2 regions of the Solibacillus isronensis genome follow, and region 1 is predicted to be linked to the other one. Evidence: riboswitches for the same ligand, from Rfam matches in the RefSeq annotation. Region 1 holds a riboswitch; the other holds the start of a gene.

Region 1 (4,870 bases):
TTGAACTTGTAGAAATTATTGAAAGTGATATTCCGGTACATGCAAAAGGTGAAGAAATTCCGTATTCCGAAAAATATTATTCTCTACATAAAGCAAGCCACTTTCCAACAACCTTTATCGTAAAAGCTCGTAAACGTACTATATAGGAGGCAACTATAATGATTCGAAAGTTAACAAACGAAGACCTTGAAACTACATTGGCACTTGTACATAAAAAGCCGGCAGAAAATTTATTTATCATCGGTGATATTGAAGCGTATGGGATGGAATCGGATATCCAGGATTTATGGGGGCAATTTGAAGGTGATCAGCTAAAAGCGATTTTACTGCGCTATGATCAAAACTATATCCCGTATAGTGAAGGAAATTATGATACCGAGGGATTTGCCAAAATAATTAACGAAAATCGAGGTCAGATAGAACTATCAGGGCTTCAGCATTTAGTCGCTCCATTAAAGAAATGGATTGACCGCGTTATTCGTCGGGACAGCGAAACGTATTATGCAAAATGTACAGAATTGACCGTTCCCACATCTGATTTAGATTTTTCAAATGTGACGTATTTACAGCCAAGTGAATACGAAGAAAATATTGACATGCTCAGATCGATTCCGGAATTTTCAACGGGGACATTTAGTGTAGAAGGAAGAGAGCGCGCAGAAAAATTTAAAACGGGGCGTACTTATATTATTTGTGACGAACAGGGTGTGATGGTCTCTTCAGCATCAACAACAGCGGAAAATTCTCAGTCCGCGATGATTGTAGGCGTCGGAACGAGACCGGGATACGGGAAAAAAGGATATGCGACACATTGTATGTTGAAACTTTGCCGAGACCTGCTCGCTGAAAGAAAATCAATTTGTCTGTTTTATGATAATCCGGCTGCTGGACGCATTTATAAGCGGATTGGATTTGAGGATATCGGTTTTTGGTCAATGGTTCGTTATGAAGAGAAAAATTAAGGGGGACAAATATTGTGAAAACATTATTGGCAGAACAACCGATTCAGATTAACGCCTATGATATCGATGCGATGGGCATTGTAAGTAATATTGTGTATGTAAGGTGGTTTGAGGATTTACGTATGGCATTTTTAAATGAGCATTATCCATTAGCAGAGATGATGGCTGTGCAAATATCCCCGATCTTGATGAAAACAGAGATTGAATATAAAGCCCCTTTAACAATTTTCGATCAACCAGTCGGTCGGTGCTGGATGGTGAAAATCGGGCAATCTAGTTGGGAAATGGAACTGGAAATTACAACGGAAAAGCATATCCATTGCATCGGAAAACAATCAGGATGCTTTTTCAATTTAGAAAAGAAAAGAGTTGCGAAAATTCCTGATCCATTAAAGAAGCTTTTTGAAATGGAGCAATAAAATATGATGAAAGAACAATTAGAAGGAATTGTAAAAAAGTCGATTAATCTGGATTTAATTGATTTTAACGAATTAATCCAGTTCATGCTAAAAAATATTGGAAATCCGGATGGCTATTTACGTGACAACTTAATTTATCGGGGATTTTGCGAATTAATGCTGAATGAGCAATTTACTGAAGAACAATTAGTTTTAATATTAAAAATATGTTCGGATGATGAGCACCTTTATTTAAATATTACACAGAGCAATCCTTCTGATGATGTATTTACGAGATCTTTTTCAGCACTTGTTATTACCCTTATTTTAGGGATAGATCGTGAAAAAAGAAGTTTGCCTGAAGAACTTGTTGTTGAGGCTATTCACCGAAGTATTCATTATTTATTTCTTGAGAAGGATTACCGGGGATTCGACACTACAAAGGGCTGGGCACATGCGGTTGCACATGGAAGTGACTTATTAACAGAAGCAATTAGACATCCGTTGATGAAGGATTCCAAATTATTATGTAGTGCATTACAAAGTTTAAAAAGCTGTCTTCATACTGAATATGCTTTAATTGATGAGGAAGAAGAGCGTATGTTACCGGTCATTGAAGCATTACTGGAAAAGGGATTGACAGATGAGCAATTGGTAACGTGGTTAAAAGGATTGCATTACATAGAAGTAGAGGATTGGCATAAGAAATACCGGTATGAATGGAACGTAAAGAAATTTGAGGCAACATTATTAAAACATTTATTAAAATCGACCAAATGTACAAAAACAGCCGATTGGATTGTTTTTGGAAATTCAACTTTTGTTTAGTAAGGAGTTGAAAAATTGAGACGTATTTTTTTAATGATACTGCCATTCATTTTATACATAACAGGCTTACTCGCATATTATTTTGATAAGATTAACGGTTATCAATTTATTATTTTTATTATAGTGGGCCTGGGTATTTCAATTTTCGGATTCTTTGTTTACCGGATCCAGAAGAAGTTGAAAGCAGCTTTTTTAGGGATTTTTTATATACTAGCCCTATTAGCTGTCTTTGAAAGCCGACTGATTGATTATGAAAAATATACTTATTTTCTTATGTCATATAACGAGCCTTTTGAAATAGTGGAAGACTCAGGAATCAATGTATTGGCAGTGGAAGTGATTGAGATCCCATATATAACGGACTTGAACTACTTAATTCATACTATGGAATTTTCAACTAATAAAGAAGTTTTGGATGCGGAAGTTGTTACGAATAAAATCCGGTATCGTTCGAAAAATGAAGAATTACTTAGTTATGTACGTCCTACGGAGAAACATTTTGAGACGATGAAGGAAAATGTCATTGCTTATTTACCAGAAAACGCTTTTGCTATTAATCAATTTTTAGAAAGAGAAGATATAGAAGGTGACAGTGCAGGACTTGCGACCGTATTAAGCGCTCTTATCGAAAATGGTGACGTTAACAATAATATTCCGATTGCCGTAACTGGAGCGATTGATAGCAAAGGAAATGTGAAGGAAATCGGTTCAATAAAAGCGAAAACTTTGATTGCCGAACAAAGCGGTTTTTCTTATATTTTTTTGCCTGATGAGAATGCAGAAGAGGCAAGGAAAGTGAAAAAAGATGAGCAGCTTAATATAGAAATTATCGCTGTGGCATCTATAGAAAATGCTGTAACTGATATAAAAAAACTAAATGAAACAGGGGCATTAAATAAATAAAATGAAAAACAGAAAATAAACAATCTTTGTTAATTAAGATAGGAAATTAATGTGCAAAGGACTGAAATAATGAAGGAACAATGCTTTATCTTCACTGAAAAAAACTGATATCATAATAATTGTTCTATCATTTTTTAATAGACTATGTTATTTTTATAATAATTTAATAATTTGCAATTTAAATAAGTGCTTACAGAATTTTGTAAGGTAAAAGGGAAATTAGTGAAAGACTAATGCAGCCCCCGCTACTGTAATAGCTGATGAAATCACAATGAATCACTGTCGTATAGATGGGAAGATGTGAAAGTAAAAGGAAGCTTAAGCCAGGAAACCTGCTTATTTAAACGATACTTACTTTTCGGAGGGAGAAGTATAGGCGAAACAAGTAATTGTTTTTGTGTTTTTCTATACTTTTTTAGTATTAATTTCACATGCCCGTACCTCTTTCTAACGAGAGGTGCGGGCTTTTTTTATTTCTTAGTGGATAAGCAATACTAGTTTTTAATGAAATCCACATAAGAAAAATTATCATCACGTCCTATTTGGTGCGAGATGTATTTTTCTAATAGGGAGGGTGTTTACATGCAAAAAGGAAAGATCTTTGTTGTAGGGTTCGGACCTGGTGATCGGGAACATATAACAAAACGTGCAGTCGATGCACTACAGCAAAGTGATCACATTATGGGCTACAAAACGTATGTTGAACTGATTGAGCACTTAGTGACGGCGAAAACTATCGTCAGTACGGGAATGACTGAAGAAGTTTCACGTGCGCAAGAAGCTGTAAAACAGGCTGAAGCCGGCCATATAGTTGCTGTTATTTCCAGTGGTGATGCAGGTGTTTACGGAATGGCGGGCCTCGTATATGAAGTATTAATCGAAAAGGGATGGACTGCAAAAGAAGGGATTGAAGTAGAAGTCGTTCCGGGTATATCAGCGATTAACTCCTGTGCAAGTTTACTTGGCGCTCCTGTTATGCATGATTCGTGCACAATTAGTTTAAGTGACCATTTAACACCATGGACGGTTATCGAAAAACGGATTGAGGCAGCGGCAATGGCAGACTTTGTCGTTGCGTTTTACAATCCTAAATCCGGCAGACGGACAAGACAAATTGTGGAAGCACAACGAATATTGCTTAAGTATCGTTCACCTGATACACCTGTCGGATTAGTAAAAGCTGCCTATCGGGATACGCAGGACATTGTATTAACAACACTAGAAGAAATGCTCGAACATGATATCGGAATGCTGACAACGGTCGTCGTTGGGAATTCCTCAACATTTTACTACGATAATAAAATCATTACACCGCGTGGTTATCAGCGAAAATATACTTTAGGGCAAGAAAAACAACTATTAAAACCGCACCAACGTTTGAAAAAAGAAGCGGAACCTTGGGCGTTGGATCAGGAAACGGGTGAAGCAAAGACCGGGTATGAAAAAATTGAAGCTATAGAGAAAAAAATAGTTGAACCAGCAGCCATTAAAACAACCGCATTACAGCTTGCAAATGAAGCATTAGCGCTCGTACATAAAGAAACGTCAGCAGTAAAAGTTGAAGAAAATCCTTTTTTAGTGCAGCAAGAAGTGGAATCCATATTTGAGTTTGCTGTATCACCAGGTGTTGCCAATAAAATGATTACACCTGCACAAATGATTACATTGGCAGAGGTTGTAGGAGAACGGGGTACGATGGAGTATACGCCTGATCACCGTCTCGTGTTGAAGGTACCAACTGATTCACCTCAAAGAATCGTAGAAACGGTAGAAAAAACG
Region 2 (4,870 bases), 990 kb from region 1:
ACGAAAACCCGGTATATTACGCACAGTATGCACATGCTCGTATTTCATCAATTTTGCGTGCAGCAAACGAGCAAGGTTTCGAAGCATCATTGGAAAACCTGAACTTGCTAGTAGCAGAAAAAGAAGAAGATGTGCTTAAAAAAGTCGGCGCATTCCCGCAAATCGTGGCAGATGCAGCGAAACACCGCACACCACACCGTATCGCAAACTATATTCAAGACTTGGCTGCTGCATTCCATAGCTTCTACAATGCAGAAAAAGTATTGAACCAAGATAATAAAGAGCTGACAGAAGCTCGTTTAGCCTTGATCACAGCAGTAAAAACTACATTAGCGAATGCACTGAAACTAATCGGCGTAAACGCACCGGAAAAAATGTAATTTAACTTTTTAAAGCACTCTATTTCTATTTAAGGGAATAGAGTGCTTTTTATTTGAAATTGCCGTTGTTCTATTTGAAAAGCGATTTGTTCTACTTTAGATGCAACAGTTCGCCTTTCGCGTCGTAACTTTTCACATTATGGCGAATAGGTTCTCCTTTTTTCCGCAAACGTTCCACTTTCACCGGCAAAACTTTCAATTGTCGCGAAAATAGACTGCATGGAATCCCTATAAGGGGACTGGGGATATCTATTGACTTGTAATTTCCCGAAACGTACTATTAAATTTGACTTCTATATACAGGACAATAAATATGAGGTGGTGCTTTTCATGAGCAAGGAATTATTTATTCAAACAGACGAGCAGCAACAATGGCTGAAAAAGCTCGAAACAATAGCAGAGAGCGTGAAAGAACATGCTCAGCAAACAGATGAACAAGCGACATTTCCATTTGAAAATTTCCGGAAGCTGAGAGAAATCGGCTATACAAAAATAACATTGCCAAAGGAATATGGCGGAGATGGCTTTACAGTATATGATGCGCTGCTACTGCAGGAAACTTTGGCGAGCTATTGCGGAAGCACGGGGCTGGCTGTATCGTGGACAATTCAAAATGTAGGCGAAATATTTGAAAATCGCTACTGGGATGAACAAAAGCTCGACTGGTTTGGCAAAGAGATCGCAAATGGCGCGACAGTCAATCGCGCGGTAAGCGAGTTTGCGATGGGAAGCCCGGTTCGTGGGGGTCGTCCGGGGACTTCAGCAAAACGTGATGGTGATTATTATGTAATTAATGGACGTAAAAACTATACGAGCGGTGCACCGGACCTCGATTATTTTTTAGTGTCTGCATGGATTGAAGATGAGGGTCAGTTAGGATTTTTCCTCGTTCCGAAATCGGCGGAAGGGGTATCGGTCGAAAATACGTGGGACGTTGCGTCAATGCGCGGTACGGGAAGCGATGATTTAGTACTTGATAATGTACGTGTTGATCAAACAAGCTTAGTGGAAATCCCGAACTATTCAACCGGATTTAAGCTGAACGGCTGGCTGCTCCTCATCCCGGCAACTTATTTAGGGATTGCCCAGGCTGCACGCGATTACGCGGTCGACTTTGCGAATAGTCATTCCCCGAACAGTATTCAAGGAACAATTGCCCAGTTGCCAAACGTGCAAACGCTGATCGGAGAAATGGATTTGGCGTTGACGAAAGCACGCTTTACAATTTACGGTGTTGCGGGGCTTTATAATGATCCGATTAAAAAGTCGACATTAGTCAATGAAATCAATATTGCGAAACATGTCGTGACAAATACAGCAATCGAAGTTGTAGATAAAGCGATGCGTCTAGTTGGGGCAAAAAGCCTGCAAAGATCTAACCCGCTGCAACGTTATTATCGTGATGTACGGGCAGGTCTGCACAATCCGCCAATGGATGATATTACAATTAAACGATTGGCTGAAACGGCAATTGAAAAAAACTTGAAAGAGAAAGAATAAGCTGTTCTTTTATTCGTGATTTCAACAAATTAAGACAAATTATCAGAAATTTTAGCGAACGAGCATACATTTTACCGCCTATCAGCTATAATAGAGCTATTAATTTTATATGGACGATAAAGGTTCTTACTCGTTGGATTGAGTAAGGAGTAAAAGGGAAATCGGTTCAAATCCGATGCGGTCCCGCCACTGTAATTGCTAGTTAAGAGCAGCATGCCACTGAAAAACTTTCGGGAAGGCGCTCTTCAACGTTTATGCATAAGCCAGGAGACCTGCCTTTATAATGCCCTAAATTAAACCTACGAGGATAGGATGTGGCGGATAAATTCTTTTTATTGAATTTTATTTGCATACGTAAAGCTTCCCTCATTTATAGTAGGGGGAGCTTTTTATTTTTGTAGAAAATTATACAACAAGATTTCAGGAGGTTTTTATTTTGAAAAAATGGCAACTGCTTTCTTCCGCAGCATTACTTACATTAACATTGACTGCATGTAATTCGGAAAAAGCAACAGAAGAACAATCTGCAAATGGAAGCACAGAAGTAACGGAAACAGCACAATTTCCGGTTACATTAAAAGATGCTTTGGACAAAGAAATTACGCTTGAAAAAGCACCGGAGCGCATCATTACATTAGCTCCATCGAACACAGAAATTTTATTCGGCTTAGGATTAAACGATGAAATCATCGCTGTGAACGACAATGATACATATCCTGAAGAAGCATTATCAAAAGAATCAGTTGGCGGCATGGAGTTCAATTTAGAACAAATAATCGGTCTGCAGCCCGATTTAGTCTTAGCACATGAATCCGGATTGTACAGCTTCAATGAACAGGCGATTGCGCAGCTTGAATCAGTAGGAATTCCAGTATTCGTTGTAAAAGATGCGAAAACATTTGAAGAAACGTACGAAACGATCGAACAAATCGGGCAGCTGACAAATAAAGAACAAGCAGCCGAAAAAATGATTGCATCAATCAAAGAGGAGATTGAAGAAATTGAAGTGAAAGTAGCCGACCTGGAAGAGAAGTCCGTATTTGTTGTTGTTGGGACAAATCCGGAACTATATGTTGCTGGACAGGAGACGTTCATTAGTGAAATGCTTGAAGTATTAAATGTTGAAAATGCTGTTCCGGAACTCGATTGGCCGCAGTACAGCTCGGAGCAATTTGTAAAGAGCAATCCGGATATCATTTTAGTAACATATGAAAACGACATGGCGGCAATCGAGGAAAATGATGCATATGCAGAAATGGATGCTGTGAAAAACGCCAATGTGAAATTAGTCGATGGCGATACGACAAGTCGACAAGGTCCGCGTATTGTAGAAGGTATTGAATCAATTGGGGAAGCAATTTATCCAGAGGTATTCAATGAATAAAAAATATTCAATCGCCTATGTACTATCGATTGGATTGCTTTTAAGCAGTATTTGGATCGGCATTTCGTTCGGGTCTGTTAATATTCCGTTTTCGACATTGTGGGATAAAACAACAGATCCGGTTGCATACAGTATTTTGTGGAAAATCCGAATGCCACGCGTCATTTTAGCCGCATTAATCGGGGCTTCTTTAGCAATTGCGGGGGCAGCATTCCAAGGGTTGCTTAAAAACCCTTTGGCAGATCCATACACATTAGGAATTTCATCAGGGGCCTCGGTAGGTGCGGTAATGACAATCTTTTTAGGCATTTCCATACCGGTGCTCGGTGTATTCACATTGCCGATTTTCAGTATGGCTGGAGCTGCATGTACGATGATCATCGTCCTGACATTTGCCAGACTTGTTGACCGCTCGATGAAAATGGAGACGCTAATTTTGACGGGAATTATTTTCAGCTCGTTCTTAGGGTCCTGTATTTCCTTAATGGTCGCACTTACTGGTGAACAGCTACGAGAAATCATCGGCTGGCTTCTAGGAAGTGTATCGATGCGAGGGTGGCCATATGTCCAGATGGTTCTGCCATTTATGGTGCTTGGTACAGCAATTATTTGGCTGACTCGCCGTGAATTGAATGCGATGATTTATGGAGAAGAGCGTGCCCAGTATTTAGGGGTAAATGTTAAGCGCAGCAAGTATATGATATTGGCGGGTGGTTCCATTTTAACAGGAGCGGCTGTTGCTGCATCCGGGACAATTGGATTTGTCGGATTAGTAGTACCGCATATGATTCGCCTGCTAATCGGAGCAGACCATCGACATTTATTGACATTGTCGTTTTTGAACGGTGCAAGCCTGCTCGTCATTTGTGACTTAGTATCACGTACAATTATTTCCCCTATTGAACTGCCGATTGGTGTTATTACTTCCTTTATTGGAGCACCTGTCTTTGCCTATATCTTCTTCAAGCAACGTAGAAAGGTTGTTGCATAATGTTAAAAGTAAATAATCTATCCGGCGGTTACGGTGGGAAAACGGTTGTGAAAAATATGACGTTTCACGTGGAAAAAGGAAGAATTCTCGGGATTCTTGGTCCAAACGGCAGCGGAAAATCGACATTACTGAAGATGATCAGTGGTGTGCTGAAATGTGAAACAGGCGAAATTTTTATTGAAGAGAAACCGCTTAAAAGCTATGATAACAAGCAATTAGCGAAAAAGATGGCCGTACTCCCTCAATTAAATGCAAGCGCATTTACGAACAGTGTATATGATGCGGTTTCGTTAGGACGTTATCCCCATCAAAGCGGCTTCTTTTCTTCCTGGACCGAAGAAGATGAAAAGACAGTTCAGCGGGCGATGGAAAGCACAGGTGTGTCGCAATATAATAATCAGTACTTGGAGTTTTTATCGGGAGGCGAGCAGCAACGGGTATTTATTGCCCAGGCACTTGCACAAAATTCGGAACTGCTTCTATTGGATGAACCGACTAATCATTTGGATATCGCTCATCAAAAGCAGATTCTGGATATGATTCGGATGCAAGTTGAATTGCAAGGGCTGACAGTTGTCTCGATTTTTCATGATATTAACTTGGCATCGCTTTATT

What was found. Region 1 has a riboswitch for cobalamin ahead of cobJ (precorrin-3B C(17)-methyltransferase). Riboswitches for the same ligand answer to the same signal wherever they lie in the genome.
Region 2: it holds a riboswitch for cobalamin, as region 1 does, so the genes downstream of both, M3166_RS11150 (ABC transporter substrate-binding protein) here and cobJ (precorrin-3B C(17)-methyltransferase) in region 1, are expected to answer to the same signal.

The regions. Positions count from the first base shown of each region.
Region 1 covers NZ_JAMBOC010000001.1:1,250,154-1,255,023, reverse strand. Annotated here, with positions in the region: gene M3166_RS06470 (class I SAM-dependent methyltransferase) at 1-146, shown strand, start outside; gene M3166_RS06465 (GNAT family N-acetyltransferase) at 159-962, shown strand; gene M3166_RS06460 (acyl-CoA thioesterase) at 977-1,381, shown strand; gene M3166_RS06455 (DUF2785 domain-containing protein) at 1,385-2,188, shown strand; gene M3166_RS06450 (S16 family serine protease) at 2,204-3,091, shown strand; cobalamin riboswitch at 3,259-3,445, shown strand; gene cobJ (precorrin-3B C(17)-methyltransferase) at 3,674-4,870, shown strand, end outside.
Region 2 covers NZ_JAMBOC010000001.1:2,243,225-2,248,094, reverse strand. Annotated here, with positions in the region: gene argS (arginine--tRNA ligase) at 1-380, shown strand, start outside; gene M3166_RS11155 (acyl-CoA dehydrogenase family protein) at 711-1,880, shown strand; cobalamin riboswitch at 1,984-2,174, shown strand; gene M3166_RS11150 (ABC transporter substrate-binding protein) at 2,317-3,264, shown strand; gene M3166_RS11145 (FecCD family ABC transporter permease) at 3,257-4,255, shown strand; gene M3166_RS11140 (adenosylcobinamide amidohydrolase) at 4,255-4,870, shown strand, end outside.